Phaeacidiphilus oryzae TH49: one gene and its partner. The protein of the gene in region 2 binds, or shares a complex with, the protein of the main gene of each other region. Links are inferred from orthologs where the notes say so. Each region holds a gene or a part of one and is shown on either strand. Other genes may lie near its edges.

Region 1 (11,107 bases), 530 kb from region 2 along the record:
CCTCGGTGAAGACCCCGTTCATGCAGCAGCAGAAGATGCTGATGTACGTCTTCCCCGTGATGTTCGCGATCTTCGGCATCAACTTCCCGATCGGTGTGCTGGTCTACTGGCTGACCACCAACGTCTGGTCGATGGGTCAGCAGCTGGTCGTCATCCGGCGGAACCCGACCCCGGGAAGCATCGCCTGGAAGGAGCGGCAGGCCCGGCTCAAGGCCCAGGGCAAGCTCGCCGCGGACGGCACCGTGATCAAGAAGGGCGGCCTGGCCTCCCTGGTGAAGGGCTCCGAGGCGGAGACCGAGGCCGCCGCCGCGGCCGAGACCACGGCGGCTCCGCGTCGGCAGCAGCCGAAGCGCACCACCAAGGCCCAGCGCCAGGCGCAGGGCGCCGGAGCCACGGTGACCGGTACCGCGGTGGCCGATGCCGAGGAGCAGGACGACGCGGTCGAGGACGCCAAGCCGGCCGACACCAAGGCGCAGTCCGGGCCGGCGGCGAAGACCGGTCAGTCCGGTCAGTCCGGTCAGTCCGGTCAGTCCGCGAAGTCCGGGCAGACCGGCAAGCAGCAGGCGGGGCAGAAGGGCCAGCAGTCCGGGCAGAAGCCGGCCGCCAAGAAGGCCGGCCAGCCGCAGCGCTCCGGCCAGCAGCGCTCGGGCTCGGGGAACGCCGGCAACCGGAGCAACCGGTCGGGGCAGCGCCGGCAGCGCGGCTCCGGCGGGAACCGGCCGAAGAAGTAACTCCGGCCCCACCGCCGAGAGCCCAGGACCACCGAGACCACCGAGGATTGAAGGAGCCGATCCGTGACGGAAGGCACTGACAGCACCAAGCCCGCCGCGGGCGGCGACCAGGACCTGGTCGCCCTGCTGGAGCAGGAGGGCGACATCGCAGCGGACTACCTGGAGGGGCTGCTGGACATCGCTGACCTCGACGGGGACATCGACATGGACGTGGAGCGCGATCGCGCCTCGGTGTCCATCGTCGGTGAGGGCGGCGCCCAGCGGTCGCTCCAGCGGCTGGTCGGTGAGGACGGGGAGGTCCTGGAGGCGCTCCAGGAGCTGACCCGGCTCGCGGTGCACCGGGAGACCGGTGAGCGCAGCCGGCTGATGCTGGACATCGCCGGCTTCCGGGCGCGCAAGCGGTCCGAGCTCACCGACCTGGGCGCCAAGGCCGTCGAGGAGGCCAAGGAGTCCGGGCAGCCGGTGAAGCTGCGCCCGATGACCCCGTTCGAGCGCAAGGTGGTGCACGACGCCGTGGCGGCGGCCGGGCTCCGCAGCGAGTCCGAGGGTGAGGAACCGCAGCGGCGGGTCGTCGTACTGCCGGTGTGAGAGCGATGCCCCAGACTGGGTGTCGCCCGGACTGGGACGCGATGACGAGCGAGTTGCGGACGGCCCCGCCTGCCTGGCAGGCGGGGCCGTCGCCGGTTGTGCTGAGCTGAAGAGAAGCTGAGAGGAGTGCCCGCTGTGCCTGCCATGGATCCGCTGGAGCAGGGCCCGGGAACCCCGCGGGAGCGGCGGCCGCCGAAGTCGCAGGGGCCGCCGAAGTCGCAGGGGGCGCCGGAGCCGCAGGAGGCCCCGGCCCCGCCCGCCTCGGCGCACAAGGTCTTCGGGGAGAACCTGGGCCGGGCGGTGCGCTACGCCGAACTGCTGGCGGACGCCGGCGTGCGTCGCGGGCTGATCGGGCCGCGCGAGGTTCCCCGGCTGTGGGACCGCCATCTGCTGAACTGCGCGGTGCTGGCGGACGTGGTGCCCTCCGGGGTGTCCCTCTGCGATGTGGGCTCGGGGGCGGGGCTGCCCGGCATCCCGGTCGCGCTCGCCTGTCCGGACCTGGAGATCACCCTTCTTGAGCCGCTGCTGCGGCGGACCAACTTCCTGGAGGAGGTGGTTCGCGAGCTGCGCCTGGAGAACGTCACCGTGCTGCGTGGCCGGGCCGAGGAGATGATCGGCAAGCTGGCCGTGGACGTGGTCACCGCGCGCGCGGTGGCCCCGCTGGACCGACTGGCCGGCTGGGGCATCCCGCTGCTGCGGCCGTACGGCGAGATGCTGGCGCTCAAGGGGGACGCCGCCGAGCAGGAGCTGGCTTCGGCCCGGGCCGCGCTGCAGAAGCTCGGCGCCGAGGAGTGGTCGGTGGTGCGGGCCGGCGACGGCCTGGTGGAGACGCCCACCCATGTGGTGCGGGTGAAGGTCGGCGAGAGCCCCGGCGGGGTGAAGGCGGCGGCCCGGCGGGCCAAGGCGGTGCGGGCCGGGCGGGCGGCGGCGAACCGGGGCCGGGGCTCGCGACGTCGGCGCTGACCGGGCGGGCGGGCGGTGTTTCACGTGAAACCGTGAAACACCGTCGGGCCGGGCCGACCCCGGCGCCCACCCGGGCCGCTCCAGTGCCGACCCGGGCCGCTCCGGCGCCGTCCCGGCCGCTTCTGGTCGCTCCCGGATCGTCCTGTTCGAGGGCCGAACGGGCGAGCTTGGGCCGGGGCGGAGTGTCGCACCGTCAGATAGGACGACATTCTCGGCAGCCTGTTTCACGTGAAACGGCGCTCTCTGCTTCCTGGAATCCTGTCCCGGAGCCGCGCTGCGGCGCGGACCACCCGTCCAGCGGGTGAAGATCTGCTCCACACGCGGTCGAATGAGCCACAAGCTCCACATCGACCCCCGTCTCTGCGCGATGATGCCAACGGCAAGCCGCGTCAAAGAGAGGGGAACACGCCCGTGACGTCCGAGAAGTATCCCGGGCACGGCGCACTGGCGGAGCCCGTCCCCGGTCCCCGTACCACCGCTCCGCCCACCGCAACTCCCTTGCACCGGGCGCCCCGTGAAACCGGGTCGGTTTCACGTGAAACACTGGCTCCCATGCAGGATCCCATCCAGGCACCGGTCCCTCATGACGCGGAGACGACTCCGCTCGCCGATGACACACCGATCGCCCGAGCCGCCCAGCGTGCGGTGGAGACCATGGGCAAGGTGAGCGAGGCGCTGCCGCGCCCCGCCGAGACCCGGGTGATGGTCGTCGCCAACCAGAAGGGCGGGGTGGGGAAGACCACGACCACGGTCAATCTGGCCGCCTCGCTGGCCATGCATGGTCAGCGGGTGCTCGTGGTCGATCTCGACCCGCAGGGGAACGCCTCCACCGCGCTCGGCATCGATCACCATGCCGAGGTGCCGTCCATCTACGACGTGCTGGTGGAGGGCAAGCCGCTGGCCGAGGTGGTTCAGCCGGTGGTCGACGTGGAGGGCCTCTTCTGCGTGCCGGCCACCATCGACCTGGCCGGTGCGGAGATCGAACTGGTCTCGCTGGTGGCCCGGGAGAGCCGGCTGCAGAAGGCGCTGGCCGCCTATGAGCAGCCGCTGGACTATGTGCTGGTGGACTGCCCGCCGTCGCTCGGGCTGCTGACGGTGAACGCCCTGGTGGCCGGCCGGGAGGTGCTGATCCCCATCCAGTGCGAGTACTACGCGCTGGAGGGGCTCGGCCAGTTGCTGCGGAACGTGGAGCTGGTGCGGGCGCACCTCAACCCCCAGCTGCATGTCTCGACCATCCTGCTGACCATGTACGACGCCCGGACCCGGCTGGCCGCCCAGGTCGCCGAGGAGGTGCGCAGCCACTTCCAGAGCGAGGTGCTGCGGACCAGCATCCCGAGGTCGGTGCGGATCTCCGAGGCCCCGAGCTACGGGCAGACGGTACTGACCTACGATCCCGGCTCCACCGGGGCGCTCTCCTATCTGGAGGCCGCCCGGGAGATGGCGCTGCGCGGGGCGGACGGAACGGGAGCCGTCCCGTACGATGCCGAAACCGCCGAGCCGGCGGTGCAGGGTGAGTATCAGCAGTCGGTCGTGGCGCAGGCGCAGCCACTGCACGAGCAGAGCACGATGGAGGGCAACCGGTGAGTGAGCGTCGACGGGGACTGGGCCGCGGGCTCGGGGCGTTGATCCCGGCGGCTGCCGGCAGCGACGGATCGTCCGGCGGTGCGCCCGGGTCGGCCCCGGTGCTGGCGCCCGAGCGCGGGGTGGCTGCGGCCAAGGTCGCCGGATTGGTGGAGAGCGAGAGCCCGAACGGGGTCGCGGGCCGAAGCGCCCATGGCGCGCCCGCGGCCGTCTCGGCGGGCGTCCCGGCGCCGACCGCGCCCGGCGGCGCTGCCGCTGCCGGTGCGGGGGTGAACGGCGGCGCCGCGGGAGCGAACGGTGGCGGGGTGGCCGCCCCGGAGATCGCCGTGGACGCCTCGGGGATGCGGCCGGTGGAGGGCGCCTACTTCGCGGAGATCCCGCTGGAGGAGATCTCCCCGAACCCCCGCCAGCCGCGAGACGTCTTCGACGAGGAGGCGCTGGCGGAGCTCGTCCAGTCCATCAAGGAGGTCGGGCTCCTCCAGCCGGTGGTGGTCCGGCAGGCCGGGCCCGAGCGCTATGAACTGATCATGGGCGAGCGCCGTTGGCGGGCGTCCAAGGAGGCCGGGCTCGAGCGGATCCCGGCGATCGTCCGGGCGACCGACGACGAGAAGCTCCTCCTCGACGCCCTGCTGGAGAACCTCCACCGGGCGCAGCTGAACCCGCTGGAGGAGGCCGCCGCCTACGACCAGCTGCTGAAGGACTTCTCCTGCACCCACGAGGAGCTGGCGGACCGGATCGGGCGCTCGCGCTCCCAGGTCTCCAACACCCTGCGGCTGATGAAGCTCTCCCCCGCGGTGCAGCGGCGGGTGGCGGCCGGGGTGCTCTCCGCCGGCCATGCGCGGGCGCTCCTCTCGCTGGAGGAGGCCGAGGAGCAGGACCGGCTGGCGCACCGGATCGTCGCCGAGGGGCTGTCGGTGCGGGCGGTCGAGGAGATCGTCGCCGTGCAGGGGATGGACGGTTCCGGGGCGGAGCGGAAGGCGCGTCGGCCGCGGGCCGGCCGACGGCTCTCCCCTGCGCTGGCCGATCTGGCCTCCCGGCTCTCCGACCGCTTCGACACCCGGGTGAAGGTGGAGCTCGGTCAGAAGCGCGGAAAGATCGTGGTCGAGTTCGCCTCGGTGGAGGACCTCAACCGGATCATCACCTCGCTGGCGCCCGGCGAGGAGCGGAAGCTCGCGGCGCAGGACGAGGAGGGGTCGGACGGGGAGTCCCCGGACGCCCCGGACGGGGATGCGCCCCACGCGGAGTGATCTCCCGGATCATCCGGTGTGCGGCGGCGGGCCTGGTTTCACGGTTTCACGTGAAACCAGGCCCGCCGCTTGTACGTTGAATCGGTGTCAGCGTGGCTACGATGCCCCCGAAACCACTCCGGCGGAGATGACGGGGAGGGGCCGGGACGATGGGTGCTCTGGGCAGGGCGGCGCTGGTGGCCATGGGGGTCGGCCTTGGCGGTGTCGGAGGCTACTTCGGCAGCCTGCGGCGTGACCGGGAGCGGATGCGGGCGCTGGTGAGGGAGGCAGTTGGTGGGACGCAGGCTGGCCGCGTTGACCCTGGACAATCTCGTGGATCTGCCGAGCACCTGCCGCGGGTGTCTCTTCTGGGAGTTGGACCCGGTCAGCGCTGAGGCGGCGGTGCGATCGAGGAAGCCCGAGACGGAGAAGGAGTCCTGGATCTCCTCGGTGCTGCTGGACTGGGGCGCCTGCGGGCGGATCGCTTATGTCGACGACGTGCCGGCCGGCTTCGTCCTCTACGCCCCTCCGGCCTATGTGCCGCGCAGCCTGGCCTTTCCGACCAGTCCGGTGTCGCCGGACGCGGTGCTGCTGATGACCTCCCGCATCCTGCCGGACTACCAGGGGCAGGGACTGGGGCGGATGCTGGTCCAGGCGGTGGCCAAGGACCTGGTTCGGCGCGGGGTCCGGGCGGTGGAGGCCTTCGGCGACGCGGCCTGGGAGACCCCGTCCTGTGTGCTGCCGGCCGAGCATCTGCTGGCGGTGGGCTTCAAGACGGTGCGCTCCCACCCGCGCTACCCCCGGCTCCGACTCGAGCTGCGGTCCACCGTCTCCTGGCGGGCCGAGGTGGAGGTGGCGCTGGAGCGGCTGCTGGGCGCGGTGCAGAAGGAGCCTTCGCTGCGGCCGCTCGGGGGCTGAGGCTGTTTCACGTGAAACGGCGAAACGATGAAACCGCGAGAACGGCGAAGGCCCGCAGCCCCATAAGGGGCGCGGGCCTTCGCCGGCAGCGAGGACGGCTCAGATGAACTCGGCCAGGTCCTTCAGCAGGGCGGCCTTCGGCTTGGCGCCGACGATGGTCTTCACGACCTCGCCGTTCTGGTAGACGTTCATCGTCGGGATGGAGAGAACGCCGTACTTCGCCGGAACGCTCGGGTTGTTGTCGATGTCGATCTTCGCGATGGTGAGCTTGTCACCGTGCTCCGCCGCGATCTCCTTGAGGACCGGGGCGATCTGACGGCACGGGCCGCACCAGGTGGCCCAGAAGTCGACCAGCACAGGCTTGTCGCTCTTCAGCACCTCGTCGTCGAAGGTGGAGTCGGTGACGGTGATGGGCTCGCTGGCCACGGCTTCTCCTAGGGGAATGATGCCGCGCGGGTGGCGCGGTGTTTCACGTGAAACGGTCGGTCGGGGCGGTCGGTCTGCTTCGTGGGGCGACGGGTCAGACGGTGGCGACCTTCTCCGGCTCGGCGGGCTCGCTGTCCGCCAGCGCCGAGAGGTAGCGCTCGGCGTCCAGCGCGGCGGAGCAGCCGGTGCCGGCGGCGGTGATCGCCTGGCGGTAGGTGTGGTCCACCACGTCGCCGGCGGCGAAGACGCCGGGGAGGTTGGTACGGGTCGAGGGGGCCGACACCTTGAGGTAGCCCTCGTCGTCCAGGTCCAGCTGGCCCTTGAAGAGCGAGGTGCGCGGGTCGTGGCCGATGGCGATGAAGAGGCCGGTGACCGGGAGCTCGCGGGTCTCGCCGGTGACGGTGTCCCGGAGGGTGACGCCGGAGAGCTTGCCCTCGCCGTTCACCGAGGCGACCTCGCTGTTCCAGGCGAAATTGATCTTCGGGTCGGCGAAGGCGCGGTCCTGCATCGCCTTGCTGGCCCGCAGGGTGTCCCGGCGGTGGATGATCGTGACGGTCTCGGCGAAGCGGGAGAGGAAGGTGGCCTCCTCCATCGCCGTGTCGCCGCCGCCGACCACCGCGATGTGCTGGTTGCGGAAGAAGAAGCCGTCACAGGTGGCGCACCAGGAGACGCCGTGCCCGGAGAGCTGGTCCTCGTTCGGCAGGCCGAGCTTGCGGTGCTGCGAGCCGGTGGCCACGATCACGGCCTTGGCGCGGTGGACGGTGCCGGCCGAGTCGGTGACGGTCTTGATGTCACCGGTCAGGTCGACCGCGGCGATGTCGTCCGGGATCAGCTCGGCGCCGAAGCGCTCGGCCTGGGCGCGCATCCCGTCCATCAGGTCGGGACCCATGATGCCGTCACGGAAGCCGGGGAAGTTCTCGACCTCGGTGGTGTTCATCAGCGCGCCGCCGGCCTCCACGGCGCCCTCGAAGACAAGGGGCTTCAGAGAGGCGCGGGCGGTGTACAGCGCAGCCGTGTAACCGGCCGGGCCGGACCCGATGATGATCACGTTGCGGACGTCGCTCACTCGATCTCCTGTGACGGCGACGGGCCGTGGACACGGCCCGCGGGGGAGGCTGCTGCTTCGCTCTTCTTCTGCGGTCTTAGGTTGTCGCCGACCGCGGTCGCTGTGCCCGTCGACTCTCCGTCGACGTCCGGCGACTGCGTTCACCCGGCACAACGGATACCCAGTCTCCCGCATTCCCACGGGCGGACGTGCAGCGGCACGGGGAAAGCCGGTCAGGGACGGGTGACTTCCCGGTGGAGGAGAACGCCGCCGGAGCAGGAGGCGGGGACCACATAGGCGTCGACGGCGGCGGCCGAGTCGGACGAGTAGACCACCACATACACCGGCACCGGGCCGCCCGCGGCGGAGTCGCCGCGGTAGGAGAAGGGCTCGACGGCCAGCGGGGTCCCGGTCCGTCCGGTGGCCGCGAGGACACAGCCGGGCGGGGTGGTCGCGGGGGTGGCGGCGGTCGCCGGAGCAGAGCGCGTGCCGGCGGTGCCCCCGGTGGAGCCGGTGGAGCCGCCGCCCGCCGCGGTGTGCGGCTGCATGGCGCCGTTGGATGGGGTGGAGGGGGCGGCGGAGTCGCTCAGCATCTGCGTCACCACCTGCGGGATGCCGGCCGCGGTGACGGCGGGCGCTTGGCTGCCGGAGCCGGCGGAGCTGCCGGAGCCGCCTGGGCCGGACGCCCGTACCGCGGCAGAGGAGGCACCTCCGGAAGGGGCGGGCCGCGGAAGGCTGCTGACGACCACTCCGATCACGGCCGCCGCCACCGCGAGTCCCGCTCCGGCGAGGAGGCCGACCCTGCCCCGGCGGAAGCGGCGGGGGCCGCGCGGCGGACGCCCGTCCCGGGGGCCGCTCGGCGAACCGGCGGGGCGTGGCGGCGGACCGGCGGCGGAGCCGGCCTCGCGGCGCGGACCGGTGGGCTCCCGCCGGTCGTCCTCGCCCGGCTCGACCGGCCGACTCGGCTCGTCGGGGTGGTCGGCCGTCCCGGACTGCGGGTCGTCCTGCGGCGCCGTCGGCTGCCGCTCCTGCCCGGGCTGGGGCTGCTCGGGCGCCGGCAGGCCGGAGCCGATGAGGGCCCGGACCCATGCGGGGTCGATCGGGAGGTCCGATTCCTCGGCCGCCCGGGCCTCCTCGGCGGCGATCAGTCCGGTGACCGCCGAGTCCTCGTCCGCTCCTTCCAGGGCGGCCAGCTCCTCGGGGGTGATGTCCGGCAGCTCGGCGGCGAGGAGGGACTCGGCGGCGAGTGCCGCGTCGATCCGGCCGGAGACGTCGGCGGGCAGCCGGGGGGCCGAGCTCCGGCCGAGGAGGTCGCGGATCTCACCGAGGGCGGTGTGGGTCTCCGTACAGGGAGCACAGTCCGCCAGATGCGCGCCGACGCGCTCGGCATGGTCCGGCCGCAGCAGTTCCTCGGTGTACTCGGAGATGGCCTCCACGGAGGGGTGGCCGTCGGCGTCGAAGGGGCTGTCGCCCGTGGGCATCGCCGTCATGCCGACGTGTCACCTCCTGTGCTCCGCGCGTCTCGACGGTGGTCCTGCGGTGGTGGGACGGACGGACCGCCTCCGTGGTTCCTACCCGTGGTCCGTTCGGTGCCATGCGGGGCTGTTTCACGTGAAACAGCCGTCTGCGGGACCGCGTGGAGGGGCGGCCGGGGCGGCAGCTCTGTTTCACGTGAAACCGCGCCCGTTTCACGTGAAACAGCGTCCGGGGGGACCGCGTTCGCCCGGAGATGGGCGAGCAGAGGAAGGAGCCGGGCGCGCCCGCGGGCGCAGCGGCTCTTCACCGTGCCGTTGGGCACCGAGAGCACCGCCGCCGCCTCACTCACCGAGTACCCCTGGAGGTCGACCAGGACGAGGGCGGCCCGCTGGTCCACCGGGAGGAGGGCGAGGGCGGCGGCCACCTCGTGGCGCACCTCGCTGCGTTCGGCGGAGACGTCGGCACCCTCGGCCGGCTCGACCGCGGCGTCCAGGCTCTGCTCGTCCTCCAGGGGACGGGTCTGGCGCACCGCCGAGCGGCGGGCGCGGTCCAGGCAGGCGTTGACCACGATCCGGTGGAGCCAGGTGGTGACGGCGGAACGGCCCTGGAAGGTGTGCGCCGCGCGGAAGGCGGCGACCATGGCGTCCTGGAGGGCGTCGGCGGCCTCCTCGCGATCGCCGATGGTGCGCAGCGCCACCGCCCACAGCCGGTCGCGATGCCGGCGGACCAGCTCGCCGAAGGCCTCGTGCTCCCCGGCGATGTGCAGGGCCAGCAGTTCGGCGTCGGACGGCGCGGGCTCCTCGGACGCCGGTCCGGACGCCGGTCCGCTCGTCACTGCCATCCGGCCTCCCCCCTGCTGTCCCTGGCGGCTGTGCTGCCGGTCTCTCCGGCGGCTCCAGACTGCCATCTCCCGGCGCCGCCCGTCAGCCCCACGGGCCGGTTCGAGATCAAGTCGGCGATCAGGCGCCCGGCCGACCGAAGACCTTGATCTCGGAGATCCCGCCCCGATAGGTGCTGCCGCCGCCGGGCATCGGCGGCAGCGCACTCAGATGCACCAGGACGTAGCGGGTCTGGACGGGGTGCGGGAGGGTCACGTCCAGGGTGGTCCCGGCCTGGCCGGACTTGCTGAGCACCTTGGTCCAGGAGCTGAGATCGGCTCCGGAGGGGTCACCGGCGTCCTTGGGCAGGGCACGGAGGTCGACGGACTGGCCGGCGACCGGGAAGTCCACCTCCACCCCCGTGACCCGCTGGACCGAGCCGAGGTCCACCCAGATTCCGCCGCCCTCCTTGCGGGAGGGGAGGTTGCCGAAGTCGGGATAGCCGTCGTAGTGGGAGGTGATCCACGGAGTGGCGCTCTTGCCGTCGATCGCGAAGTGGACGTCTCCGCCCGCTATCGGCGGGGCCAGCGGGGAGAACTCCTGGGCGGCGGAGATCCTCAGCGCCTGGCCGGGGGTGCGGTGGTCGGTGGGGCCGGTGGTGGAGGTGTCGGACTGGACGGCGTTGCGGGCGCGGTCGCCGTTGTGGAGGACCGTCTCGGCCAGGCCCCAGCTGCCGAGTCCGATCGCGGCCATCAGAACCGCGCCCACCGTCCACTTCACCGCCTTGCCGGTACGGCCGGGCAGGGCCGGCGGGGGCCGGTGGGGGCGCTCCGCGGCGGGGCTCCCTGGCCGCCGCCGGCGTAGCCCGGGTAGCCGTGGCCGCCGCCGCGGCCGGGCGCGGCGTTCGGCGCGAGTGGCGAGGCTACCCCGGACACCCCGGAGGTCAGCCCGGGGGCGGAGGCGGCGCCGGTCACGGTCGCCGGCTGGGGCGGGCGGATCCGGGGCAGCTCGGCCACCGCGTCGGCCAGCTCGGCGGGGGTGGTGATGGGGGCCAGACGGCGGCCGGGATCCCTGAAGAGGCAGCGGGCGGCGAGATCGGAGAGACCGCGGTGGACGCCCGCGCGGATCTGGTCGGGGGCGGCCTCGCCGGTGCCCCTGGGCAGCCCGGGAATGCCGTACCGGTCCTCCTCGGTCGGCCAGCGGCCGGTGAGCGAGGCGTAGAGGAGGGCGCCCATGGCCCGGGTGTCGCGGACCTCCGCGCTCTCCGCCGGGCCGTCGGCCGCGTCGGCCGCGCCGGGCCGGCCGGGCTCGGCGCTCAGGCCGTGGAGGGCGGCG
Region 2 (11,014 bases):
GTTGGAGCGCTCGGAAGACCTCGGTGAGGTCGGCTCGCAGCCTGGACTGGAAGCGGCCGCGGCGCAGGGCTCGGCCGGCCCAGACGTTGAAGAAGTAGGCCCGGCGGCGGTTGGGCAGGGCGTTCCACAGCCATACGCGGCCGAGGAGCTTGAGGACGGGCCACTGCTTGGAGCCCTCCTGGTCGAGGGTGGACGCACTGCCGTAGGAGACGAGGGTGCCGCCGGGCGCGAGCAGCCGCCAGGAGTCGACGATGCCTCGGCCGCCGACGTGGTCGAAGACGGCGTCCACCCCGCGCGGGGCGAGCTCGCGAACGCGGGCGGGGATGTCCTCGGTGCGGTAGACGATCGGGCTCACCCCCCGCTCCCGCAGCTCCGCGTGATGGCGCGTGGAGGCGGTGCCGATCACGTGGGCCCCGGCGGCTTGGGCGAGTTGGACCAGGACCGTGCCGACTCCCCCGTTGGCGCCGTGCACCAGGACGGTCTGCCCGGCGCGGACGCGGGCCTTGCGATGGAGCATCTGCCAGGCCGTGATGCCGTTGATCACCACGGTCTCCGCCTCGGCCGGGCCGATCCCGTCCGGGACCGGCACCGCGTCGTCGGCGTCCAGGACGATGTGGCTGGCCCAGCCGCCCACCTTCAGCAGCGCGGCCACCCGGGTCCCGACCAGACCGGCGCCGGCTCCGTCCCCGGCCGCCACCACGGTGCCGACCATGTCGTAGCCGGGGACGAAGGGGAAGGGCGGCTGGTCGTAGTAGCGGCCGCGGCGCATCTGCTGCTCCGCGAAGGAGACACCGGTCGCCTCCATGCGGACGACGACCTGCCCCGGCCCGGCAGTGGGGACGGCACCCCGCCGCACCTGCAGTTCCTCCGGCTCGACCTCGCCCGGCAGCACTACCTCGATCATCTCTGCGGCGTTCATGGCGACCTCCATCGACTCCACTGGCAGACGGCGTTAGCGCCTGACATGTTCGTTAGAAGTTATAACTCGCAGCGAGGTGACAGGCAAGTGCGTTCGTTATAGGGTCTAACCAAGAGCGTCCGGCGGAGGCGGACATGGCCAGAAGCCGAGAAGCAAGGAAGCACGAACGCAAGGAAGGGGTGAGCGCATGGCTGTCGCGGGCAAGGAGACGCCGCGGGAGCGCTATCGCGCCCAGCTGCGTGCCGAGATCAAGGAGCAGGCCTGGGCGCAGATCGCCGCCGCCGGGGCGCCGGGGGTGTCCCTGAATGCCATCGCCAAACAGCTGGGCATGAGCGGCCCCGCGCTCTACCGGTACTTCTCCTGCCGGGACGAGCTGATCACCGAGCTGATCCGGGACGCCTACCGCAGCCTCGCCGACACCATCCGCGCCGCCGCCGACTCCGGCGCGGACCTGGGCGGACTGGGTCGCGCCCTGCGCGCCTGGGCGCTGGACGACCCCCAGCGCTACTTCCTCATCTACGGCACGCCCGTCCCCGGCTACCACGCGCCGGAGGACATCACCGTGATCGCCGCGGAGATCATGGACGCCCTCCTCGACGCCGCCCAGTCCGGTGAAGCCGCCACCGAAGCCCCGGGCGACTCCCGCCTGGAGGCCCACTTCGCCGAGCACCGCGGCTGGGCGGCCGCCCACCCGGCGCCCCCGGCCGCCCTGCGCCGTGCGCTGCTCTTCTGGACCCGCCTGCACGGCGTGCTCTCACTGGAGTTGGCAGGCCACTTCGCCGGCATGGGACTCGATCCGGCCGAGCTGTACGCCGGCGAGTTGCGCCAGCTGACCCGATAGGCGGCGCGCCTGCGGTTCTCGGACGCCGCCCGGCCGAGACGGTGGGGGGTGCGGGGTGCCTGCCGTCCCGCCGTCGACCTGCATCCGTCCGTGGAGCGCCGAGCGCTAACTCCCCTCGGGGTGCTCGGCCTTCTCGGCCTGCCGGGCCGGCCGGCGGGCGTCCCTCCGGGCTCGTCGCGCCGCGTGGTTGGCCTCCGCCCGCTGCCGGAACGGGGGGTTGCGATCCCAGAAGGTTCCGTACAGGGCGATCGCGAAGAACAGTGCGGCCGTGATGGCGACCTGGATCGTCGCTCCCTCGGTCTACCGGTGGTGAGGAGCCCAGCCCTCCAGGCCGACGAGGGCCACGATGGTGAGACTGCGACCGAACCTCACCAGGAACTTTCGAATTTCCTCACGCGTCACGCGCCGAACAGTAGTGCTCCGCGCCTGTTCGGCGGACGCCGAAGCCGAAACGTGATGATGACGATGCGCCACCGCCGCGGCGCCGGTCGCCACCGATGGGGTCTGCGCGGGGAATTGACAGGTCGTCATCAAGTGCTTAGCGTCGCAGGAATTCAAGAGTGCAACCTGTGTTCATGTGGATGAACATAGGTGGCGCCGAATCGGTCGAGCGACGGGACGATTCCATGCGTATCCGAACTCTGTCGGGCGTTCTGATCAGTGCTGCGGCCGCGATGGCGGTCTGTGCGGGCGGGGCTCTGCCGGCGGCGGCCGCCGTCGGTGCCGGCACCGGTGCCGCACCGGTGCGGGTCACCCCCGCGCTCAGCACCTCCGTCGCCCCGGGCGGGAACTTCGATCTCTCGGTGTGGGAGCTTCAGCTGCCCATCGGATCCCCCGGGTCGCCGACCACGATCTCGCCGTCGCAGCTGGAGGGGGCGAACGGGTTCCAGGACTCCTACTTCTACACCGACACCCGCGACGGTGCGATGACGTTCTGGGACCCGGAGAGCGGGGTCACCACGCCCAACTCCCACTACGCCCGGTCCGAGCTTCGGGAGATGAACAGCGACGGGACGCCGGCCGACTGGTCGCTCAGCGGTACCAGCGAGTTGAAGGCCACACTGCGGGTGGTCTCGGTGACCGACCACGTCTGCGTCGGTCAGATCCACCTCGGCAGCGGCGGCACCTCCACCAAGCCGCTGGCGGAGCTGTACTTCCACAACGACGGATCGATCGTCCTCGGCACGGAGGACTCGCCCTCGGGCGGCCAGACCGACCACCCGGTCGGCAACGTCCCGGTCGGCAAGACCTGGTCCTACACCCTCGGGGTCTCAGGCGGCGAGATCGACCTGACGGTCAACGGCACCACCACCCACTACGCCATCCCCAGCTCCTTCGACGCCTACCGGCAGTACTTCAAGGCGGGCTCCTACAACCAGTCGTCCTCGTCCAGTACGACCAACGGCGCCCGGGTCGCGTTCTACGGGCTCAGCGTCTCGCACAGCGGCTGAGAGCGCGCCCGGCGGCGGCCTCCGCTCACAGGGCCAGGCTGCGGGCGTAGTTGACCCGGTTCATCAGGTCCATCACCTGCTGCGGGGTGCTCACCGGGATGGAGGTGGTGTGGTAGCGGCCGCCGCCGGAGACGGTGATCTGGACGTGGCCGGTCGTCTGGCGCTCCTTCATCAGGAGGAAGAGGAGGCCGACGAAGCAGAAGAGGAAGAAGACCACCGCCAGGACGATCCCGACCGGGGCGATCCGCTCCTCGGTACGGGAGAGGTCGTTGGCGGTCCAGACGGCGCCCTGGAGGGGGATGGGGCCGGCCGGGGTGAGGATCCCGGTGGGCGTCACCGTGATGTCGCCGAGGACGACCAGCGGCTGGACGTTGACGGGCGGCGCGGGCGGATAGCCGTAGCCGGGGGCGGCCGGCGGCGCGGGGTGCGGGTACCCGTACACCGGAGCGCCCGGCGGCTGCGGCTGCGCCGCCTGCCCCGGCGGCTGCGCCTGCCCCGCCTGCGGTGGCCCGAAGGGCGGTGGCGCGGGCGGGGTGCCCGGCTGCCCCTGGGGTGCTCCGGGATCGGGCTGAGGCATCGTCATGGACCGTCGTCCCCCCGCGAGTTGATCCGGTTGCCGGTCTGGGCTCCCAGTCTTTCGCAAGAGGCGCGCGTGCGGTGGGTTTTCTCAGCGCCGCTCGCCGCGCGCGGAGTCCAGCTCGGCGATCAGGGACCGGACCCGCCGCTCGATCTCGTCCCGGATGGGGCGGACGGCGGCCACGTCCTGGCCGGCCGGGTCGGCCAGCTCCCAGTCCAGGTAGGTCCGGCCGGGGAAGACCGGGCAGGTGTCGCCGCAGCCCATGGTGATGACGTAGTCGGAGGCGCGGACCGCGTCGGGGGTGAGGAGCTTCGGCCGCTGGGCGGTGATGTCGATGCCGCGCTCGCGCATCGCCTCCACGGCGGAGGGGTTGAGCCGCTCGGCGGGGACGGAGCCGGCCGAGCGGACCTCGACCCGATCGCCGGCCAGGTGGCCGAGGAAGCCGGCGGCCATCTGCGAGCGGCCGGCGTTGTGGACGCAGACGAAGAGGACGGAGGCTCGGTCGAATTCGGGCACGGATTCAGGCTCGGATTCGGGCACGGATTCAGGCACGGGACTCCTTAAGCGGTGGGGCGGGCGCGGCCCCGGCGGTCTCCGCCTGCGCGGCGGAGGGCTCGGGCGGGAAGAACCGGCGTGCGGCGAGCGACACGTAGACCAGGCCGATCAGCGCGGGCACCTCGATGAGCGGGCCGACGACCCCGGCCAGGGCCTGGCCCGAGGCGGCGCCGAAGGTGGCGATGGCGACCGCGATGGCGAGTTCGAAGTTGTTGCCTGCCGCCGTGAAGGCCAGCGTGGCGGCGCGCGGATAGTCCAGGCGGACCGCCTTGCCCAGGGCGAGGGAGCCGGTCCACATCAGCGCGAAGTAGGCCAGCAGCGGCAGGGCGATCCGGGCCACGTCCAGGGGGTGGGAGGTGATGGCCCGGCCCTGGAGGGCGAACAGGACGACGACGGTGAACAGCAGGCCGTACAGGGCGAACGGGCCGATCCGGGGCACCAGCCGGGTCTCGTACCAGGCGCGGCCCTTGGCCCTCTCGCCGAGGCGGCGGGTGAGGAAGCCGGCGGCCAGCGGGATGCCGAGGAAGATCAGTACCGAGCGGGCGATGGCCCACACCGAGACGTGCAGCGCGGTCTGCTGCAGACCGAGCCAGCCGGGCAGCACGGAGAGGTAGAACCAGCCCAGGGCGGAGAAGGCGATCACCTGGAAGACCGAGTTGAGGGCGACCAGGACGGCGGCGGCCTCGCGGTGGCCGCAGGCCAGGTCGTTCCAGATGACCACCATGGCGATGCAGCGCGCCAGGCCGACGATGATCAACCCGGTCCGGTACTGCGGCAGGTCCGGCAGCAGGAGCCAGGCCAGGGCGAACATCAGTGCCGGGCCGACGAGCCAGTTGAGCACCAGGGAGGGGATGAGCAGCCGGCGGTCGCGGGTGACCGCGTCCAGCCGGTCGTAGCGGACCTTCGCCAGCACCGGGTACATCATCACCAGCAGGCCGAGGGCGATCGGCAGCGAGACCCCGGTCACCGTGACCCGCGCCAGTGCGCCGCCGAGGCCGGGGATCAGGCGTCCAAGTCCGAGGCCGAGGGCCATCGCGACGAGGATCCACACCGCGAGGAAGCGGTCGAGGAAGGACAGCCGGGCGGCCACCGAACCGCCGGCCGTCGCCTGGCCGCCGCCCACTGCCGGGTCGCCGCCCGTCGGGCGGTCCGCCGCCGTCACGACGTGCTCCCGGCGGGGGAGGGCGCGTTCTCGGCGGGGCGGGTGAGGATCGCGGCCAGCCGGTCGGTGGTCTCCGGGAGCAGCCGGTAGTACACCCACGTCCCGCGCCGCTCGCCGTCGATCAGCCCGGCCTCCCGGAGGAGCTTCAGGTGGTGGGAGATCGTCGGCTGGGAGACCTCGAAGGCGGGGGTCAGATCGCAGACGCAGACCTCCTCGCCGTGCCGCGAGGCGATCAGCGAGAACAGCCGCAGGCGGACCGGATCGCCCAGGGCCTTGAACACCTTGGCCAGGTCGGCGGCGTGCGCCTCGTCCAGGGGCGCCGCGCGCAGCCCCGGGCAGCAGTCCTCGTCCAGGACGACCAACTCTTGATTAGACACACTTCTATGTTGACATCCATCGATCCAGGGGGCAACCATGGCTGTATCGACAAACGTCGATTCAAGCTGTGAGGAGATCGCCATGTCCCGTGTGCAGCTCGCCCTCCGCGTCGCCGACCTTGAGTCGTCGATCGCCTTCTACTCCGCGTTCTTCGGCGTCGAGCCGGCCAAGCGGCGCGCCGGCTACGCCAACTTCGCCATCGCCGAGCCCCCGCTCAAGCTGGTGCTGATCGAGGGCGCCGAGGGCGAGGAGACCCGGATCGACCACCTCGGCGTCGAGGTCGGCTCGACGGCCGAGGTCACCACCGCCACCGTCCGGCTGAAGGAGGCCGGGCTGGCCACCTTCGAGGAGAAGGACACCTCCTGCTGCTACGCCCTCCAGGACAAGGTCTGGGCGCACGGCCCGGGCAAGGAGCCGTGGGAGGTCTACGTCGTCAAGGGCGACGCCGACACCTTCGGCAAGAGCGCCGCCGAGTCGCCGGCCACCGCCGGCGCGGCCCGCGAGACCGGCGCCGCCGGCGCGCAGGCCGAGTGCGCCTGCGGCGGCTGAGCGGCGGGTCATGCGTACAGGTGAGGATGCCGGGCGCATGGCGCACAGCGGCGGACGGATCCGGATGGTGAGGGCCGGAGCGGGGTAGCCCCACTGCCGTGATGGCAGTTGTTCATGGTGTGCTGCATGCGCTCCGGATCACCGGGGCGATGGCCTGGGAGATCGCCTGGGCGCTGGTGCTCGGGTTCGTGCTGTCCGCGGTCGTGCAGGCGGTGGTGCGGAAGTCGACGATCGTACGGCTGCTGGGCGACGCCCGGGCGCGGACGCTGGGCGTCGCCGCCGGACTCGGGGTGGCCTCGTCCTCCTGCTCGTACGCGGCGGTGGCCCTCGCCCGCTCGCTCTTCCGCAAGGGCGCGGACTTCACCGCCGCGATGGCCTTCGAGATCGCCTCCACCAACCTGGTGGTCGAACTCGGCGTGATCCTGGCCCTGCTGATGGGCTGGCAGTTCACGCTGGCCGAGTTCGTCGGCGGGCCGATCATGATCGTGGTGCTGGCGGTCCTCTTCCGGCTGCTGCTCAGGGAGCGGTTGCTGCGGGCGGCCCGCGAGCAGGCCGAGCGCGGGGTCGCCGGCTCCATGGAGGGGCACGCGGCGATGGACATGTCGGTGGCCGGCGAGGGCTCGTTCGCCCGGCGGCTGTTCTCCCGCGACGGGTTCACCTCGGTCTCCCACGTCTTCGTGATGGAGGGGGCGGCCATCCTCCGGGACCTGGTGCTGGGCCTGCTGATCGCGGGCGCGATCGCGGCCTGGGTGCCGGACTCCTTCTGGCGCGGGTTCTTCTTCGCCGGGCATCCGCTGGCCTCGAAGCTGTGGGGCCCGCTGATCGGGCCGGTGGTCGCGATCGTCTCGTTCGTCTGCTCGATCGGGAACGTGCCGCTGGCGGTGGTGCTGTGGAAGGGCGGGATCAGCTTCGGCGGGGTGGTGTCCTTCCTCTTCGCCGACCTGCTGATCCTGCCGATCCTCAACATCTACCGGAAGTACTACGGCCTCCGGACGGCGCTCTTCCTCCTCTGGACGTTCTACCTGGCGATGGTGGTGGCCGGGTACGCGGTCGAACTGGTCTTCGGCGGCGCGGGGTTGATCCCCGACCAGGCCCAAGCGCGGATTCCGGCGGAGGGGGTCACCTGGAACTACACCAGCTGGCTCAACATCGCCTTCCTGGTGCTGGCCGCGGTGCTGGTGACGCGCTTCCTGCGCACCGGAGGCCGGGGGATGCTCCGGATGATGGGCGGGTCCCCGGACGGTGGGGAAGGGGAAGAGCATCCGCATCAGCACGCCCACCAGCACTAGCGCCAGCGCCAGCGCCACCAGCACGGCCGAAGGGAGCCGGACGGTGTTCTTGGAGCGGACCGGGCGGCTGGAGCTGCGGCCTCCGGAGGCCGCCGACGCCGGGGCCTTCGCGGCGATGGACGCCGACCCGGAGGTGATGCGGTACATCGGCGACGGCTCGGTGCCGCCCGCCGACCCGGAGCTGATGGCCGCGCGGATCGCCCGGGCCCGGCGGTCCTGGCAGGAGCGCGGCTACGGACTGGCGTCCGTGCTGCTGCGGGAGAGCGGGGAGGTCGTCGGCTGGGTCCAGCTCGCACCGCCGCTCTTCCTCCCCGAGGTGCTGCCCGCCGTGGAGATCGGCTGGCGGTTCCGCCGGGACGCGTGGGGGCACGGCTACGCCACCGAGGCGGCCCGGGTGCTCCTCCGGGTCGGCTTCGAGGAGGCCGGTCTGGACCGGCTGCTGAGCATCCGGCATGTGGAGAACGCCCGTTCGGCGCGGGTGATGGAGAAGCTGGGGCTGCGGCTCCGGTTCGAGACCGCGGTGCCGGCCGGCGGGCCGCCGGTGGCGGTGCACGCGCTCACCCGGGCCGAGTGGCTGTCGGGACCCCGTGTCTGAGCGGTGCCGGGGCCAGAGCTCAGAGCCGGCGGATCCAGGCGGCGATGCCGTGGCCGACCGCGAGGTAGATGACCGCGGCGAGGGCGTCGTTGAGGAAGAGCCGCAGGCCCTCGGGGTTCATCGTGAAGATGTCCTGCGACCAGGTGGCCAGCCCGTTGGCGAGGCCGCGGACGAAGTCGACGAAGCCGTTGCCCTCGTTGGCGCCGAGGAAGTGGAGGGCGAGGAAGAGCGCGATCAGCCCGGAGGCGATGTAGCCGAGCGTCTGGATGACCAGCGCCCAGCGGTCCTGGGCGACACCGTCGCGCCGGGGGCGGCGCGGGGGCTCCGAGTAGCGCGGGGGCTCCGAGTAGCGGGGCGGTTCGGAGTAGCGCGGCGGCTCCGGGTAACGGGCCTCCGGGTAGCGGGCCTCCGGGTAGCGCGGCTCCGGCGCGGGCTGGTCGGGGTAACCCCCGTAGGCCTGCTGCCGGGGCTGCGGCTGCTCGTACTCGTAGCCGGCGCGCGGCGGCGGGGCGCCGTACGGGCGCTGGGCTCCGGAGCCGGAGCCGGGCGCGGGGCCGTTGGGCCGGTAGGGGTCCGGCGGTACCTGCGGGGCGCCCGAGGGCCCTGGGGAGTAATGGCTCACGGACCCTCCCTACACGAGCCCGCGGTGGCGGGACAATGACCCGTCCACAGCCCTCCACGAACTCATCGCATGCCCGCCGTACTCGCTGCCGCCCCGGCCGCGGCCGCCGTCACCGCCGCATATCCTGCGAACCGCAGGACCCCACCGAAAGCGACCCGCCATGACCGACGAGAACGTCCGGAACCTGGAGGAGGGCATCCAGCGCGACCTGCGCGAGGAGCTCACCTACTCCGGCTACCTCCACCTCGACCGGCTGCTCGACGCCCAGCACCCGCTGAGCGAGCCGCCGCACCACGACGAGCTGCTCTTCATCATCCAGCACCAGACCTCCGAGCTGTGGTTCAAGCTGCTGATCCACGAGCTGCGGCACGCGATGGCCCGGATGGCCGCGGACGACCTGCCGCCGGCGCTGAAGTCGCTCGCCCGGGTCAAGCACATCCAGCGGCAGCTGCTCGACCAGTGGTCGGTGCTGGCGACGCTCACACCGAGCGAGTACGCGGAGTTCCGGGACTCGCTGGGCGCCTCGTCCGGGTTCCAGTCCGCGCAGTACCGGATCGTCGAGTTCCTGCTCGGCAACAAGAACGCGCAGATGATCGAGGTCTTCGGCTACGACCCGGAGCGGCAGGCCGAGTTGGAGCGGGTGCTGCGCGAGCCGAGCCTGTACGACGTCTTCCTCGGGCATCTGGCGCGGATCGGCCACGCCGTGCCGGCGGAGGTGCTGGAGCGGGACGTGAGCCGGGCGCATGTCTTCACCGAGTCGCTGCTGCCGATGCTGCGGGAGATCTACGAGCACCCCGAGAAGAACTGGGAGGCCTACGAGACCTGCGAGGAGCTGGTGGACATCGAGGAGAACTTCCAGCTGTGGCGGTTCCGGCATCTCAAGACGGTGAGCCGGATCATCGGGTACAAGCGGGGGACAGGCGGGTCCAGCGGGGTGGCCTTCCTGAAGGCGGCCCTGGACCTGAGCTTCTTCCCCGAGCTGCTCGCCGTCCGCACGCAGATCGGAGCCTAGCCGCTCCGCGCGGGACGGCGCCGCGGGTCACGCCGGGTTGTGCCAGCGCCAGCCGGTGCGGCGGGGGCGGCCGGGGAGGGGGCGCGGCCGGTCGCCCAGAGGAGGGTGGGCCAGGGGGCGGCCGTGCGCGGGACGTCGGGGAAGAGGGCGGCGAGGACGGTCGCGCAGGCTTCCTCCGGCGGGGTCCAGGCGAGGTGGAGGCCCGCCGCCAGGTCGTCGGTGTGGACGAGCGTCTCGACCGCGCCCATCAGCGCGAAGCCCGCCGGCGTCGTCGCCCCGAAGACGTGGTGGGCCCGCCGCTCCGCCGGCGCCGTCCGCACCATGGAGGCGAGCAGCGCCCCGCAGGAGGCCAGCACCCGCAGCATCCCGTCCCGCCCGGCGGATGGGTCGGCGTGGACGGTGTTGGCGGGCCCGCCCGCCCGCTCGGCGCTCCAGCGGAACGGCACCTCGGTGCCGAACTCGCCCGCCGGCTCGGCGAGTTGGGCGGCGTATGCGAAGAGGTCGTCGGCCAGGTGCTCGCCGGTCTCCCAGCAGGTCCACTCCAGCGGGCCGGCCTTCGCCGCCCAGGCGTCCGCCGCCGCCGGCGCCGCCCGGAGGGTGTCCAGGGAGCGGGCGAGCACCCCTTCGAGGAGTTCGGCGGCGTCCGCCGCCGCGCGCGAGTGATCGTCCACGGGCGCCAGGGTACGACGCGGGGGCGGGCGGGGGGCCGGCCGCTGCCACCGGTCCCCCCGGTGTAGTGGGAAGATCGTGGCATGGCCGAATCTCAGTCCCCCTCGCCCGCTCCCGCCCCGACCGGGCCGCAGTACACCATCGAGAGCGACGGCTACCAGGCCGTTCTCACCGGAGTCGGCGCCGGGCTGCGCTCGCTCACCCACCGGGGCCGGCGGCTCGTCCTCGACTACCCGGAGGACCGGTCTCCGGTCGGCGGCGCCGGGCAGCTCCTCGTCCCCTGGCCGAACCGGATCCGGGACGGCAGGTACGCGTTCGACGGGCAGCAGCGGCAGCTGGACCTGAGCGAGCCCGCGAACCACAACGCCATCCACGGGCTGACCCGCACCCAGTCC

Evidence for each region.
Region 1: the proteins of BS73_RS21980 (region 2) and trxA are in contact, whole or in part, in an NMR structure (PDB 2IPA), measured with the Bacillus subtilis proteins. The link is inferred for Phaeacidiphilus oryzae TH49 from one-to-one orthologs.

What each region holds. Positions count from the first base shown.
Region 1 is NZ_JQMQ01000005.1:3,570,783-3,581,889, forward strand. Bases 4,771-7,705 are described here. They hold trxA (thioredoxin), read right to left. Parts: upstream 6,434-7,705; coding sequence 6,107-6,433; downstream 4,771-6,106. Other genes in these bases: BS73_RS19625 (ParB/RepB/Spo0J family partition protein), read left to right, coding at 4,771-5,110; BS73_RS19630 (GNAT family N-acetyltransferase), read left to right, coding at 5,384-6,007; trxB (thioredoxin-disulfide reductase), read right to left, coding at 6,528-7,499. In the rest of the region: membrane protein insertase YidC, read left to right, coding at 1-731; BS73_RS19610 (Jag family protein), read left to right, coding at 795-1,319; 16S rRNA (guanine(527)-N(7))-methyltransferase RsmG, read left to right, coding at 1,455-2,282; BS73_RS19620 (ParA family protein), read left to right, coding at 2,835-3,866; more of BS73_RS19625, read left to right, coding at 3,863-4,770; BS73_RS19645 (hypothetical protein), read right to left, coding at 7,712-8,968; RNA polymerase sigma factor SigM, read right to left, coding at 8,965-9,795; BS73_RS19655 (discoidin domain-containing protein), read right to left, coding at 9,914-10,552; BS73_RS19660 (protein kinase family protein), read right to left, coding at 10,549-11,107. UniProt on the Bacillus subtilis protein: Participates in various redox reactions through the reversible oxidation of its active center dithiol to a disulfide and catalyzes dithiol-disulfide exchange reactions.
Region 2 is NZ_JQMQ01000005.1:4,103,795-4,114,808, forward strand. What follows is about bases 2,592-5,433. They hold BS73_RS21980 (arsenate reductase ArsC), read right to left. Parts: upstream 4,305-5,433; coding sequence 3,879-4,304; downstream 2,592-3,878. Other genes in these bases: BS73_RS21970 (polysaccharide lyase family 7 protein), read left to right, coding at 2,592-3,211; BS73_RS21975 (hypothetical protein), read right to left, coding at 3,237-3,794; arsB (ACR3 family arsenite efflux transporter), read right to left, coding at 4,333-5,433. Outside these bases: BS73_RS21960 (medium chain dehydrogenase/reductase family protein), read right to left, coding at 1-919; BS73_RS21965 (TetR/AcrR family transcriptional regulator), read left to right, coding at 1,107-1,760; more of BS73_RS21970, read left to right, coding at 2,387-2,591; more of arsB, read right to left, coding at 5,434-5,466; BS73_RS21990 (ArsR/SmtB family transcription factor), read right to left, coding at 5,502-5,882; BS73_RS21995 (ArsI/CadI family heavy metal resistance metalloenzyme), read left to right, coding at 5,965-6,432; BS73_RS22000 (permease), read left to right, coding at 6,534-7,721; BS73_RS22005 (GNAT family N-acetyltransferase), read left to right, coding at 7,765-8,316; BS73_RS39815 (hypothetical protein), read right to left, coding at 8,336-8,938; BS73_RS22015 (tryptophan 2,3-dioxygenase), read left to right, coding at 9,099-9,950; BS73_RS22020 (hypothetical protein), read right to left, coding at 9,947-10,621; BS73_RS22025 (aldose 1-epimerase family protein), read left to right, coding at 10,703-11,014. UniProt on the Bacillus subtilis protein: Catalyzes the reduction of arsenate [As(V)] to arsenite [As(III)]. In vitro, can dephosphorylate para-nitrophenyl phosphate (pNPP).